2 regions of the Flavobacterium sp. LM4 genome follow, and region 2 is predicted to be linked to the other one. Evidence: riboswitches for the same ligand, from Rfam matches in the RefSeq annotation. Region 2 holds a riboswitch; the other holds the start of a gene.
What was found. Region 2 has a riboswitch for S-adenosylmethionine ahead of BXU10_RS09635 (homocysteine S-methyltransferase family protein). Riboswitches for the same ligand answer to the same signal wherever they lie in the genome.
Positions count from the first base shown of each region.

Region 1 (7,620 bases), on a different contig from region 2:
TTTAGAAATAATGTTGTTTATAACTGGGGCGGTAACAGTGCTTATGCTGCTGAAGGAGGATCGTATAATCTTACCAATAATTATTACAAAGCAGGTCCCGCAACAGCTTCAGGAGTAAACGACCGAATTATTTCTCCCAGTGCGGATGATGGATCTAACTCTCAGCCAGCAGGTGTCTGGGGTAGTTTTTATGTCAATGGAAATTATACTACTGCAAATTCAACTACTTCTGGCGATAACTGGAATGGCGTCGATCCTAATCCATCTTCAAAAAGTAAAACGGAGCTTCGTGTAAATACTGAATATAATTTTGGTGAAATGACTACACATTCTGCAACAAATGCCTACAACAGAGTATTAGCATACGTAGGAGCAAGCTTTAAGCGTGATGCGGTGGACAACAGAATTGTATCAGAAGCAACTAATGGAACCTTTACTTATACTGGTTCCAACGGTAGTACTAAAGGGCTCATTGATACACAATCTGATGTTGGAGGCTGGCCAACCTACAATTCTACTACAGCACCTACAGATACAGATAAGGACGGAATGCCGGATAGCTGGGAAAATGCCAATGGTTTAAATAGCAACAATATTTCAGACGGAACAACTTATACATTAAACTCGGTATATACTAATCTGGAAGTGTACATTAATGGATTAGTAGCAGCGATTACTTTTAGTCAAAATCAAAATGGAACTGCTAATTATACAGATCCGGTTGCAGCAAATACTGAAATTTCGATCAATGAAAATGAAACGGGTTTCTGTTTTGTTGAAGGCACAATAGACAGTAATAATGCCGGATATCAGGGTACTGGTTTTGCCAATGCTAATAATGCAGTCGGTGCAGGAATTGAATGGTTTGTGAATACTTCTTCCGGAAATTATATCCTTCGATGGAGATATTCTAATGGAGGTACTACTTCAAGAGGTGCTAAAGTAATTGTAGATGGCGTTACTGTGGCTACTGCAGCTTTTAATGCTACAGCCAATTGGACAACCTGGGCCGAAAATTCCAGTTCTTTGGTTACTGTAGCGCTTTCTGCCGGTACTCATAACATAAGATTAGAAGCCACAACAGCATCAGGTTTGGCTAACATTGATAAGATAGAAGTAGAAGGGATTAATCCTGTCGCAATTAGTTGTGGCAATACATCTAAAAATGCTGTTTCTGACAATACACTTGATGTAGCTCTGGAGGTTAAAGCTGAAGTGAAAATATATCCTGTACCATTCAAAAATGAATTTTATATAGATTTTGGTACTATTGGAAAAGTCAAACAGATTTCGATATTCAATATGCTTGGACAACAAATTTACACAATAAACGAAATTACTGATACAACTGTAAAAGTGAACATGAATGCCAGTGCTGGTACTTATGTAGTTAAGATATTGACCGAAAAGGGTATCATAAATAAAACCATTATCAAAGAATAAGTTTTTATAAGCTTAAGTACTTTTTTTGTTAACCCTGTCAGAAGCTAAAATTTCGGATAGGGTTTTTTATTAATTCTCCTAAACATTATTTAATATCTGGGAGCAAGTGAATATTAAAAAGTAAAACATACTGGGTATCTAAATTTTCCAAATATTGAATAAAGCATGAATATTCTGTGTAAAATAATAATATCTACTTTTTTTAAGTATAAATAAGTATTTGTTATACAGTTAATTAATGTTTTTGTGAAATATTTTTGTAAAAAACATTTTAAAATATATTAATTATATAGAATTAATATATATTTATATATATTTATATATATTTATATATATTTGTCAGGTAGAAAATTTTTACATGACTTATCCAGAAAGACTGAGGGAATAGGCCCGATGATGTCTTAGCAACCTGTTACCAAATAAGGTGCTAAATCCTTCGGCTGCGGTGGACAGATAAGAAAGATTTCCTTAGAAAATCTGAATAAGCTCATTATTATTAAATTTTTTATCACTTACATGAAAACTGAACTATTATTTTTAGATGCCCATTCCAAACAATTTAATCTGCTTTTAAAAGAAGACTATTCTAAAGTTTTCCGAATGCAAAATCGTTAGTCTTTTTTAAACCCTGTCCTGTTTTATCAGCATTATTGATAGGCCATTTCAACATCGGCCCTGGGGATTACTATATCCAATTTTTAAAAACAAAATTCAATGAAAAAAATCTTACTAGTTTTAATTTTTTTGTTCAGCATACTTCCTGGAATGCTGAGTGCACAGGATCGAACGATAAGCGGAACCGTGAGAGGTTCTTACAAAGGAGAGCCTTTACCGGGAGTTACCATTATTGCTACAGAAAGTGGGAAATCTGCTGTCACAGATAGCAATGGAAAATTTTCACTATCCATAACGAAACAAGACAAGTTGTTGTCTATCAGTTATATTGGTTACGAAACGCTTGAAAAAAATACAGGTTCCTCATTTAATGACATAAGACTTATACCGTCTAGTACAGCTTTAAAAGAAGTACTTGTAGTAGGTTATGGTACGCAAAGCAAAAAAGAATTTACAGGTTCAGCTGCAAGAATTACGTCTAAAACAATTAAAGATATTCCGGTTCAAAGTTTTGAACAGGCACTGATTGGGAAGGCTCTGGAGTAAATGTTTCTAACCCGAGTGGTGTATTAAATGATGCTCCGGTAATTAGAATTCGTGGGGTAAATTCAATTTCCTTAAGCACTTCTCCTTTAATTGTTATTGATGGTATTCCGGTTAATTCCGGTGATGTGTCCACAACAAATTCGGTTGCCAATAACCCACTTTCAGATATAAACCCGGCAGATATTGAATCTATTGATGTTTTAAAAGATGCCGCGTCAACCTCAATTTACGGTTCTCGTGCTGCCGGTGGAGTTATATTAGTGACAACAAAAAAAGGAAAAGCAGGTAAAACTAAAGTTACCTACGATAGTTGGATTGGAATTACCAGAGCTACCCGATTACCGGATCTTCTGAATAATACACAATACGAAGACATAAAAAACGAAGCGGTATTCAACAGCAAAATATTAAGTGGTAATGAAAATAACGCTGCTGTAGCATCAGCACTTTTCTTTCCGTCTTTTAATGCTGATGGTTAACGTGTAAATACTAGCTGGAAAGATCAGGTATACCGTGACGCTGTTTCTCAAAATCATAGTATCAGTATTTCGGGAGGAACAGATAAAACCAGATATTTTTTCTCTACCAATTATTCTAAACAGGAAGGAATTACAAAAGATAATGAATTCGAGAGAAAAGGAGCTAGGTTTAATATCGATTATGATGTAAACAGATGGCTTAAATTGGGTGGAAATCTTTCGTATAACAATACTTTTAATCAGGCACAAAATACAGGTTCATTAAGCAGCAGCGGATTATTATTAATTGGTGCGGCACGTTTAGCTTTGGCACTTCCTCCAAACGTTGCTGTTTATAATAATGTAGGTTTATATAATTTAAGTTCTACAGGAACTACAAGTTCGGGAAATAACTTATTTACCAATACATTATCGCATCCCGGAGCATTGTTTGATAACAGTAAATACACCAGTTCCAACGATCATTTTGTTGGAAATGTTCACGCAACCATTACCTTTTTTGACGGATTTAAATTTGACAGTAATTACGGAATCGACAGGCTAAGAGCAGAAAATATAACCTATTTAAGTCCAAATCTTGGATCCTCGGCATATGCAACAGGCGGATCTTCAACTAATATTTCTATTTTAAGAAATAATTACAATTTTACAAATAGCCTTTCTTTTGACAGACGTTTTGGTAACAATCATCATATTTCAGCATTGGCAGGATATGATGTTCAGAAGTTCGAAAATTCATCCTGGGGGGCAAATCAAACCAATGCTTCAGATCCTTTCTTTGAAAATTATCAGGGGACCTGGGGAACAATAAGATCAGCCGGTAACAGTTTGTCAGAAAGACTTTTTCTATCTTCTTTTTTTAGGTTATCGTATGGCTATGCAGGGAAGTATTTTATTACCGGCAATTTCAGAAAAGACGGAAATTCTGCCTTGGGTCTAAAAAGCAAATACGTGAATTTTGGAGGAATATCTGCCGGATGGTCCGTTAGCGAAGAAAGTTTTTTTTAAAACAGCAAAATCACAGATTACGTAAGCTCGCTTAAATTAAAAGGAAGTTGGGGAAGAGTGGGTAATGGAAACCTTTCATCAGCGTATGCTTCACAAAATTTGTATGGTTCCTCAATTTATGGAACAGCTGCAACCTTGGCAATTTCTCAGGCAGGAAATTAAGATTTAGGATGGGAAACCAGTGATCAGACAAACATTGGTCTTGAAGCAGGTTTCTTTAAAGACAGATTACAATTGACAGCAGATTATTTCAATAATGATGTAAACTTCCCATATAAGATCAAATTGACAAACACAAGTTTGAAATAATAAATTATTTTTTTCTAAAGATTAAGTATCTCATATCACAAAACTGTTTTATGAGATACTTTTTTTAATGAAATATAAATCCATCTCCTGATGTTTACTAATTTCAAACAATCTTGAAAAATAAGTTCTGTTTGAATTTTAATTACTTGTTTACTAGTGTTGTAGTGTGTTTTGTTGAATTATCTAATGACTTTTAGGAAGGCTCAGCAGAATCTTATATTTCCTTCCTACCGGTAATTCAGCACTATTCAAAAGAATAATTTTGTTTTGCTTTACAGATGAAATATATGATTTATGATTAAAAAAATCTGATCCCGATCTACGAAAAATATCTCTTGGAGATACTGTACGATCTTACCTTACTTTATGAACAGGTATTTTATTTTTTAAATGGAGAATATGTAATACATGTCTCCTTGTATTTTGGAGGTATATACATTGAATAACTATGGATTTGGGAACTTCCAGTATAAATAATGTTCAAAACAATATGATAATTAATCCAAAACTTTAAATAACAAATCTTCAATGAATTGTGCTGTAAATTCTGTGTTTGTTTTTGAGGAAGCGTCCGTAAGTTTTGGTAAATTAACACTAAAGTACTGCTGTTGATGTGCTGTTTCAATCAGGGTAGTACTGAGTGATCTCGGATATTTATATTTTGAATTATACTCTGAAATAACTTCTGCTATTTTTGAGCACAAATCCTTATAAGGCTTAAAAACCTCATTTTTATTGATTTCTGTAACTTCTTTTACTAAATATACTTTACTGCTTTCCGCAATAACGATTTGATTAAGAAGCTTTTTATTATAATCAAATTGATTTGTACTTTCTGCAAATTCGTGAGTAAGTAAATTCACGATTATTTTTAATCTTTCTTTTTTATCAAATACGTTTTCTAATTTAAAAGTCACTAAAAATTCCATATAGCTCCAATACCAATTAAGAATGTAAAGCAAAAGGCGGTGTTTATTTTCAAAATATCGGTAAATGGTGGCTTCTGTACTGTGTATTTCTATGGCCAGTTTTTTAAATGTAAATTGTTCAAAACCAAGTTCATAAATAAGGTCAATGGATTTTTTTACCATCAATTTACCTAATTCGCTGCTTTCAGGATTACGCAAGAAGATTTTATCGTTTATATCAAACTTTGCTTGAAATTCCATATCAATTACTGTTTAAGCAAATATAGTGAAACATTTAATGTTTAAAAGTAAATATATCTTAAAAAATATTTAACAATTATCTATAATAGTATTACTATCATTTTAAATAGTTTTGTTATTTTTACATAACAAACCAAATCTAAAGTTTATGCTAACCAATACTAAAATACCCGTTTCCTATCTTTTCAAAAAGGTCAAGTATGAAATTCTCTTTGTATTAATTATTGGTTTATTGGTTCATTATCTTACGACTCAATTCGAAAATATTATTCCGATAATGCCTATAGCGATACTTGCATTTATAGGAACAGCAATTTCTGTGATTCTTTCTTTTAAACTCAATCAGTCTTATGATCGTTGGTGGGAAGCAAGAAAAATATGTGGAAGCATAGTTAACGATAGTCGTAGTTTTGTACTGCAATTACAATCCTTTGTAGCCAAAGAAAATCAAACCGAAATCAGAGAAATGGCCTTTAGGCATATTGCATGGTGTTATAGTCTGGGGCAGGGTTTACTCGGACTGGATCCTGTTGAAAACCTGGAAAACTTTATTACGGGGGAAGATATGCAGGAAATAGAAAAACAAAGCAATAAGCCTTTAGCACTTTTGTAGTTGAATACACTTCAAATAGCGGCATTGAAAGAAAAAAAATCAATTGATATTTTTTCGCAAGTTAAATTAAATAATACTTTGGTTAATTTTTCAAACTATATGGGAATGGCTGAACGTATAAAAAGCACTGTTTTTCCTACAACCTATCATATTTTTTTACATTTCTTTATCTACATCTTTATTGTTACGCTATCAATTGCGTTAAGGGATATAGAAAGCTATTTTGAAATTCCATTGTTATTAGTTATTTCGACTACATTTTTTCTCTTGGAAAAATCTGCCACACATCTGCAGGACCCCTTTAGAAATCGTCCGACAGATACACCAGTAAAATCAATTGCCAGAACGATTGAAATAAATATTAAGGATTTATTGAAAGAAAAGGATATCCCTAAACCACATCAGCCAGAAAAATTTTATTTATCATAACCTTGTAAAATCAATCAAAATGAAAACGTTAACAAAAGAAATGCAAGCTGCTATTACTCCCTCTTTAGCTTTAGAATTATTGAAGGAAGGAAACCAAAGGTTTGTAAGCAACTTAAAAATAAATCGTAATCTTTTGCAACAGGCAAATGAAACTTCAGAAGGACAGCATCCTTTTGCTGTTATTTTGAGTTGTATAGACAGTAGAACTTCTGCAGAATTAATTTTTGACCAGGGACTTGGAGATGTTTTTAGCGTACGTATTGCCGGAAATATTATCAATGAGGACATTTTAGGCAGTATGGAATTTGGCTGTAAAGTGGCAGGTTCAAAAATTATTGTAGTATTGGGCCATACCAAATGCGGGGCTGTAAAAGGTGCCTGTGATCATGTCGAAATGGGCAATTTAACAGCACTGCTTACAAAGATAAGACCAGCAGTTGATGATGAAACTGAAACAAAAGAAAACCGAAATTCAGGTAATCCTGAATTTGTTGAAAATGTATCGAAAATCAATATTAAACGAACTGTTAAATCAATCATGGAGCGTAGTCCGATCTTAAAAGAAATGATTGAAAAAGGAGAGATTGGAATTGTTGGCGGATCTCATGATATTGCATCAGGAGAAGTAACCTTTTATCCTGAAACTATGATTTTTGGGTCTTAAAAATAGAGCATTATCATTATCTTTTAGTCAGCTTCAAAGATGTAATAATAATTAAAAACTCTAAAAAAGTGTATTTGTTTCCTTATTAAAACATAATTAAAAACAAGGGCTGTCTGATAAAGACAGCCCTAATAGTAAGGAATTAATTTATTTTTTTGATACTTCAATAGAAACTTTTCTAAACTCTTTTCATAGTTTTTCAATCTCTAAAGAAGTACGGCTGCAACTAAAATTAACTGGGCTTGAAGAGGAAAGTAAAGATTTAGAGGAGCTTTTAAATAATGGTGTAGAGAGTCTCTTAAAACTTAATGAATGTTACAATATTGGAAACTGGATAGGGTCAAG
Region 1 is NZ_MUFW01000002.1:693,096-700,715, reverse strand. Features, by position in the region: gene BXU10_RS16840 (pectinesterase family protein) at 1-1,443, shown strand, start outside; SAM riboswitch class I at 1,804-1,903, shown strand; gene BXU10_RS16835 (carboxypeptidase-like regulatory domain-containing protein) at 2,158-2,604, shown strand; gene BXU10_RS16830 (TonB-dependent receptor plug domain-containing protein) at 2,646-3,083, shown strand; gene BXU10_RS16825 (hypothetical protein) at 3,288-4,091, shown strand; partial or broken gene BXU10_RS25805 (hypothetical protein) at 4,266-4,400, shown strand; gene BXU10_RS16820 (TetR/AcrR family transcriptional regulator) at 4,898-5,569, opposite strand; partial or broken gene BXU10_RS16815 (bestrophin family protein) at 5,718-6,611, shown strand; gene BXU10_RS16810 (carbonic anhydrase family protein) at 6,601-7,275, shown strand.
Region 1: linked by a shared signal. The riboswitch ahead of BXU10_RS16835 (carboxypeptidase-like regulatory domain-containing protein) and the one ahead of BXU10_RS09635 (homocysteine S-methyltransferase family protein) in region 2 are both predicted to bind S-adenosylmethionine.

Region 2 (7,620 bases):
TCTAAAAGTCCGTTGCCTTTGTCGATATAGATAAACTCTTCGCGCGAAGTCGTTACATCAATAAAAGGTGGTTTAAACTCCATTAACGGATCGATATTGTCGTATAATTCCTGAATGCTTTTGCCTTTTTGAGGCGGAATAATTTCAAATGAGAATAATGTTTTTCCTTTGGCGTTTTCTATATGTTCTGTTACTTTCATTATTAAGTCTTAAAGTTGTAAAGTCTAAAGTCTAAAGTCTTTCCTTTCGGACTTTACGACTTTTGACTTTCGACTAATTTAATCTGCTATATTAGGGTTTAACCATTTCATTGCGTAATCGAGCGGAACATTTCGGCGTTTGGCGTAATCTGTAACCTGATCTTCTTTTATTTTTCCGAGTCCGAAATATTTACTTTTCGGATTTCCGAAGTAATATCCTGAAACTGACGAAGCCGGCCACATTGCCATACTTTCTGTTAAGGTTACTCCAATCTGTTTTTCAACATCCAGAAGTTTCCAGATCGTTGGTTTCTCTAAGTGATCCGGGCAAGCTGGATAACCCGGAGCAGGACGGATTCCTTTATAATTTTCTTTAATCAATTCTTCATTAGTTAAAGCTTCATCTGAATCATAACCCCAGAAATCTTTACGCACTCTCTCGTGAAGATATTCGGCGAAAGCTTCTGCAAAACGATCCGCAAGTGCTTTCACCATAATCGAATTATAATCGTCTAAATTCTTTTCGTATTCTGCCGCCCATTCGTCTACCCCAAAACCAGTAGTAACGCAAAAAGCTCCCATGTAATCATCAATACCGCTTTCTTTTGGCAGAATAAAATCGGCTAAAGCGATGTTTGGTGCACCTTTCGTTTTTTGTGACTGTACTCGAAGCGTCAAAAATTTCTCTAAGACCTTTCCGTTTTCATCACGCAATTCGATATCGTCGTCGTCAACCTGATTGGCAGGAAAAATTCCGTAAATGCCTTTTGCTTTTAGTTTTTTCTCTTCTAAAATCACTTTCAGCATTGCCTGAGCATCTGCAAAAACAGAAGTGGCTTGTTCACCAACAACCTCATCCGTTAGAATCGCCGGATATTTCCCATGCAATTCCCACGTTTGAAAAAACGGTGTCCAGTCGATATACGGAACCAAAACATCCAATTCTACTTCGACGATTTGTGCGCCTATTTTTTTAGGTTTGGTCGGAGTATATTCAGACCAATCCAATTGTAATTTATTTTTACGGGCTTCTTCAATCGTCAGGAAGTTTTTATCTCTCGAACGATTTAAAAAGGTTTCTCTAAAAGCATCATATTCTGCACGAATATCTGCTGCATATATTTTTCGGTTATGATCCAACAGATTTCCCGCAACGGTAACAGCTCTCGAAGCATCGTTTACGTGAATGACGGTTTCTCTGTACTGAGGTGCAATTTTCACGGCTGTATGGGCGCGGGAAGTTGTTGCTCCCCCAATCATAATCGGGATTTTAATGTTTTGTTTGTCTAATTCTTTAGCCAGATATACCATTTCATCAAGCGAAGGCGTAATGAGTCCGCTTAGTCCAATAATGTCAACTTCATGTTCGATCGCCGCTGCAATGATTTTCTCCGGAGGAACCATTACACCTAAATCTACAATCTCATAATTGTTACAAGCCAAAACTACCGAAACGATGTTTTTTCCAATATCATGAACGTCACCTTTTACGGTTGCCATCAGGATTTTTCCGTTTCCGGATTTGTCTCCGGCTTGTTTGCTGGCTTCAATAAACGGCAATAAATACGCCACCGCTTTTTTCATTACACGAGCCGATTTTACAACCTGAGGCAAGAACATTTTTCCGCTTCCGAACAAATCTCCAACCACGTTCATTCCTGTCATCAAATTGATTTCGATAACTTCAATTGGTTTTGTTGCTGCCAAACGTGCTTCTTCTACATCTTCTTCGATAAAAGCGTCAATTCCTTTTACCAACGAATGTGTGATACGTTCCTGAACAGTTCCAAAACGCCATTCCTGAACGGCTTTTTCATCGCTTTTTACTTCGCCTTTTACATTTTCTGCAAAATCCAAAAGTCGCTCTGTAGCGTCGTCACGTCTGTTTAATATTACGTCTTCAACGTGTTCTAATAAGTCTTTCGGAATATCATCGTAAATTGTCAGCATCTCCGGATTCACGATTCCCATCGTCATTCCGTCCTTAATTGCATGGTATAAAAACACCGAGTGCATCGCTTCACGAACCGTATCATTTCCTCTAAAAGAAAACGAAACGTTACTCACACCACCGCTGATATGTGCGTGTGGCAAGTTCTCACGAACCCATTTTGTTCCTCTAAAAAAGTCAATTGCATTCAGGCGGTGTTCTTCCATTCCTGTTGCAACCGGGAAAATATTCAAATCGAAAATAATATCCTGCGGAGGAAAGCCTACTTTATTGACCAAAATATCATACGAACGCTGGCAAATCTCCACACGGCGATCGTAATTATCTGCCTGACCCACTTCGTCAAAAGCCATAATAATGGCCGCCGCACCATATCGTTTGATTAATTTGGCGTGGTGAATAAAGTTTTCTTCTCCTTCTTTTAACGAAATCGAGTTGACAACGCTTTTTCCTTGTACTACTTTAAGACCCGCTTCGATAATTTCCCATTTCGAACTGTCGATCATAATAGGAACCCTCGAAATATCCGGTTCTGCAGCAATTAAGTTTAGGAATTTGGTCATGGCATTTACACCGTCCAACATTCCTTCATCCATATTAATATCGATGATTTGTGCTCCTCCTTCTACCTGCTGTCTTGCAATATCAAGCGCCTCGTCATATTTCTCTTCCTTGATTAAGCGAAGGAATTTTCGCGAACCGGTTACATTTGTACGTTCTCCAATGTTTACAAAAACACTTTCGGGCGTAATGATTAACGGTTCTAATCCTGCTAATACAAGGTCTCTTCTTTTTTCTGCCATTTTCTTTTTAAGTTACTAAGATCCTGATATTCTAAGGCTCTGAGTTTTTCAATTCTATTTTTATAAGGTTTTAACCTTTATCTTCTATAATTTTTGGGCGTGTCCCAAGGGCCGGGCTATCCGTTGCAAGTCCTCGACCAATTTCGTTATCACTACATCGGTCTGTGGGCTTTTCACTTCTATCCCTCACGCAAACTCGGTTTCATAATAAATTTATAATTCTCCGATATTTTAATTGTATTTTTTTTTTGCTAACGCGAGCGTCACGCTCGTGCACGTTTCCAATTATAATTTTTTAAATCCCTTTGTGGACACGAGCTGGAAGCTCGCGCTAGCGGAGGTTTTATGCTTCTCCGAGATAATTTCAGTAATTATACCATTCATTTTTATCTCCTTCTTCATAAATCCTTTTTACAGTTTCAGCATTGATTTTATATTTTTTCGAAATTTCTTTTTCATATTTTTTGGTCAATTCATCTAATTTATTAGCATAATTATCGGTATCAAAATTAGCTGTATAAGGATAAATTTTATCTAATTTTTCTCTTGCTCTTGTTTCAGTATTGGCTAATTCTTTATATATCTTCTTTCTTAAATCAAAACTTAATCCCGAAACAACTGTATTATTCGATTCTCTATCTAAACCTTCTCCAAAATTATTTGCAATTTCAAAATTTGCAACATATGATGATTTATCATTATTTGATGCAATTTCATTAGTCACTTCGCCATTAGAGGGTTTGAAAGTAGCCATTGCAACATCATAAGAACCATCAATCAAGTTTTTATCACTATACAACCAGACTGTAACGTCATCAATATCATTATCTTTTTGAACAATATTTTCAATCAATTTAGTTAACAAAAGTGGTATTTGAGTTTTTGTAATAGTTTTTGCTACCAAATATTTATAAGTAAATCTTTTATTTGTCACAGCATTTGCATCCATTGATGTTTTTATGCTTATATCTTCCTTTTTTATTAAAGAGTATTCGGGTAATTCAATTTCCTTTTCATCTGTTTTAACTTCAATTTCTTTTGGAACTTCTAGTAAAACTTTATTTTCTACAGATTTATCCTCTGTTTTTTTACAAGATAAAATAGAAATTAAAACACTTAAAAAAATCACCTTTTTCATAATTCGTAGTTAAATATTATACCTACAAGGTTTTAAAAACCTTGCAGGAAATGTAAACGTTATGCAAAAACCGGCGCCACTCTTGGCTTATAATCCTTCGCCACTTCTGCAATCAATCGAATATGATCCGGAGTCGTTCCACAACAACCACCGATTATGTTGATTAAATTATCCTCTAAATATTCTTTGATTAAAGCCTGAGTTTGTTCTGGTGTTTCATCATATTGTCCGAATGCGTTTGGCAAACCTGCATTTGGATGTGCCGAAACGTTGAACTGTGTATGCTGAGATAACGTTTTTAAATACGGTTTCAACAAATCGGCTCCAAGAGCGCAATTGAAACCAACACTCAACAACGGAATATGTGATACTGAAATCAAAAACGCTTCTACCGTTTGCCCGGAAAGCGTTCTTCCTGAAGCATCGGTAATCGTTCCTGAAACCATGATTGGAATATCGATATTACGGTCGTCTTTTACTTCTTCGATTGCGAAAAGTGCTGCTTTTGCATTTAACGTATCGAAAATGGTTTCTACCAACAGTAAATCACATCCGCCGTCCATTAAAGCTTCAACTTGTTGTTTGTAGGCGATTCGTAAATCGTCAAAAGTTACCGCTCTGTAACCCGGATCGTTCACGTCTGGTGACATACTTGCCGTACGGTTTGTCGGCCCTATTGAACCTGCTACAAAACGTGGTTTATCCGGATTTTTAGCGGTAAACTCATCGGCTACTTGTCTCGCAATTTTAGCCGATTCGTAGTTAAGTTCGTAAACCAGATCTTCCATGAAATAATCGGCCATACCGATTGTCGTTCCGGAGAATGTGTTGGTTTCTACAATATCTGCTCCCGCTTCATAATATGCAGCGTGTACGTCACGAATTGCCTGTGGCTGTGTGAGGGATAATAAATCGTTGTTTCCTTTTAACGGATGCAGAAAATCTTTGAAACGCTCGCCACGAAAATCTTCTTCTGAGAAGTTGTAGCGTTGTAACATGGTTCCCATTGCTCCGTCAAGGATTAGGATATTTTTTTTGATTGCTTCCTGAATTGTAATCGACATATTTTTTTATCTTTTAGCTACTAAGGTTCTAAGATGCTAAGTTTTTTAATCATTATTAATTTCAAAAGTTCACTATTGCCGGCTCATTAGCCCCGATTACTTCACCTATTTTCTATTTTCACAGGAGTTCAGTAAACTACGCTTGAGCCGTTATCCTCGCAGTGAAGCGGAGAAATATAGGCGAAAGCGGGAATTTTGACTGCAAAAATGCGTCAATGATTCGCTCGAAATATTGTAAGTTGTCAGGAAAAGTTTTTTGAGAAATACGTAATGTATTTTGCGTTATCTATCTTGAATACATTTTGTTGTATTAAGTAGAATGTAGCACCTTCTTTATGGCAAAGGGTTGCTAAGGTTTCATTGGGTCTTTCCCTCGGCCTTTCGTGATAACTTTCAATAAAATTAGGAACGGCGCAAAGGTACAAAATAGCCTTTCGACTTGCAAGTTTTTTTTAAGATTCTAAAACACTAAGGTTCTGAGGCTTTATGCTTAAATTTTCTAAAATAAAAAAGCTCAAACTATGTATCAGTTTGAGCTTTCGATTTTAAAATCTTAGTCTATAAACCCAGCGTTACGGGCTTATTAAGGTGATCAGAATGGGGTCGTTTAAAAACTTCTGTCCCATTTTAGAAATGTATCCATGACTTCCTGATGATCTGTTAATTCATTATCTGTCATTTTCATTTCACTGCCGACTTTGGAATTTTCTTCTAGTAGTTGTTCATCATTGTTCATAATAGATAATTTGTTTAATACTTTCTTAAAGTTAGTATTTTATATTGGTAATTCAAAATGCTAAAATCAAAATTTCTCTTTCTGAAAAAAATTAATACTGCAAATTTACCTCACTTTTTACAGACTAAGTTTAAATTAACATCAATAAAAAAGCCCAAACTTAAAAAGTTTGAGCTTTATAATATAAACTGTCAGAACCTTAGCTGCTCAGCAACTTAGAAACTCAGACTACACTATTGCTTTCACAACCGCTTTTGGAGCTTCTTTACGAGTTCCGTCAAAACCGTCAACACCAGAAACTGTTGTATATTTCAATACATATTTTTTACCTGGGTTGATAATTCCGTATGCAGCCTGGCACATTAAAGTTGCTTCGTGGAAACCACAAAGGATTAATTTTAATTTCCCAGGGTAAGTATTGATATCTCCAATGGCAAAGATTCCAGGAATGTTGGTTTGGTAATCTAATGCGTTGTTTACTTTAATCGCATTTTTCTCGATTTCAAGTCCCCAGTCTCCAATTGGTCCTAATTTTGGCGTTAATCCGAAAAGTGGAATAAAGAAATCCGTTTCGATTTTACGGTGTGCTCCGTTTTCCTCAATATCCAAAGATTCTACGTGCTCAGCACCGTTAATTCCGATTACCTCAGCTGGTGTGATCAATTTGATTTTTCCTGCTGATTTTAATTCCTGTACTTTTTCTACAGAATCTAAAGCTCCTCTAAATTCGTTTCTACGGTGAATCAAAGTTACTTCTGAAGCTACATTTGCTAAAAAGATACTCCAGTCTAATGCTGAATCTCCTCCTCCTGCAATAACCACTCTTTTATCCCTGAATTTCTCCGGATTTTTGATGAAGTATTTTACACCTTTATCTTCATAAAACTCGATATCTTCAATAAGAGGTTTTCTGGGTTCGAAACTTCCCAAACCTCCGGCAATTGCGATAACCGGTGCGTGGAATTTTTTTCCTTTGTTTGACGTTACGATAAAACTTCCGTCTTCTTGTTTTTCGATAGTTTCTGCACGCTCACCTAAAGTAAAACCAGGTTCAAATTGTTTAATCTGTTCCATTAATCCGTCTACTAAATCTCCCGCTAACACTTCCGGAAAACCAGGAATGTCATAAATTGGCTTTTTAGGGTACAATTCAGAAAGTTGTCCGCCCGGCTGAGGCAAAGCATCTAAGATATGGCATTTTAATTTTAATAATCCTGCCTCGAAAACGGCAAATAAACCTGTTGGTCCTGCTCCAATTATAAGTATATCTGTTTTAATCATTATGGTGTTGTTTATAATCATTCTTAATAATACAAAGAAACGAATAATTTATTCTAATTTCAATGATTTTTATCATTCATTTCCTTGCGAAACTTTTTACTCTTTATTTTTAACGAACCGGTAATTTCGTTCATTCGTTTACATCTGGTTAAAAAAACGACACTACAAAATCGGTTGTTCCTCCGGAACTTTTTTGTTATTCTTTATTTCTCAAAGAAGCCGTTATTTCATTCATCTTCTTTACTTTATCTTCAAAATCGCCCTTTAGCGTTTTTCTGTATTCGTTTAGGTTTTCGACCATTGAATTGATATCTTCCGGAATTACTTCTTCAAAAAATTCTCTTAGCCTTTTGGCTGTTGTTGGTGATTTTCCGTTGGTCGAAATCGCAATTTTTACATTTCCTTTTGTTACGATTCCGCCTAAATAGTAATCACACAAATCGGGTG
Region 2 is NZ_MUFW01000001.1:2,146,450-2,154,069, reverse strand. Features, by position in the region: gene metF (methylenetetrahydrofolate reductase [NAD(P)H]) at 1-200, opposite strand, end outside; gene metH (methionine synthase) at 279-2,954, opposite strand; gene BXU10_RS09640 (hypothetical protein) at 3,319-4,092, opposite strand; gene BXU10_RS09635 (homocysteine S-methyltransferase family protein) at 4,152-5,156, opposite strand; SAM riboswitch class I at 5,436-5,549, opposite strand; gene BXU10_RS09630 (NAD(P)/FAD-dependent oxidoreductase) at 6,121-7,173, opposite strand; gene BXU10_RS09625 (bifunctional precorrin-2 dehydrogenase/sirohydrochlorin ferrochelatase) at 7,370-7,620, opposite strand, start outside.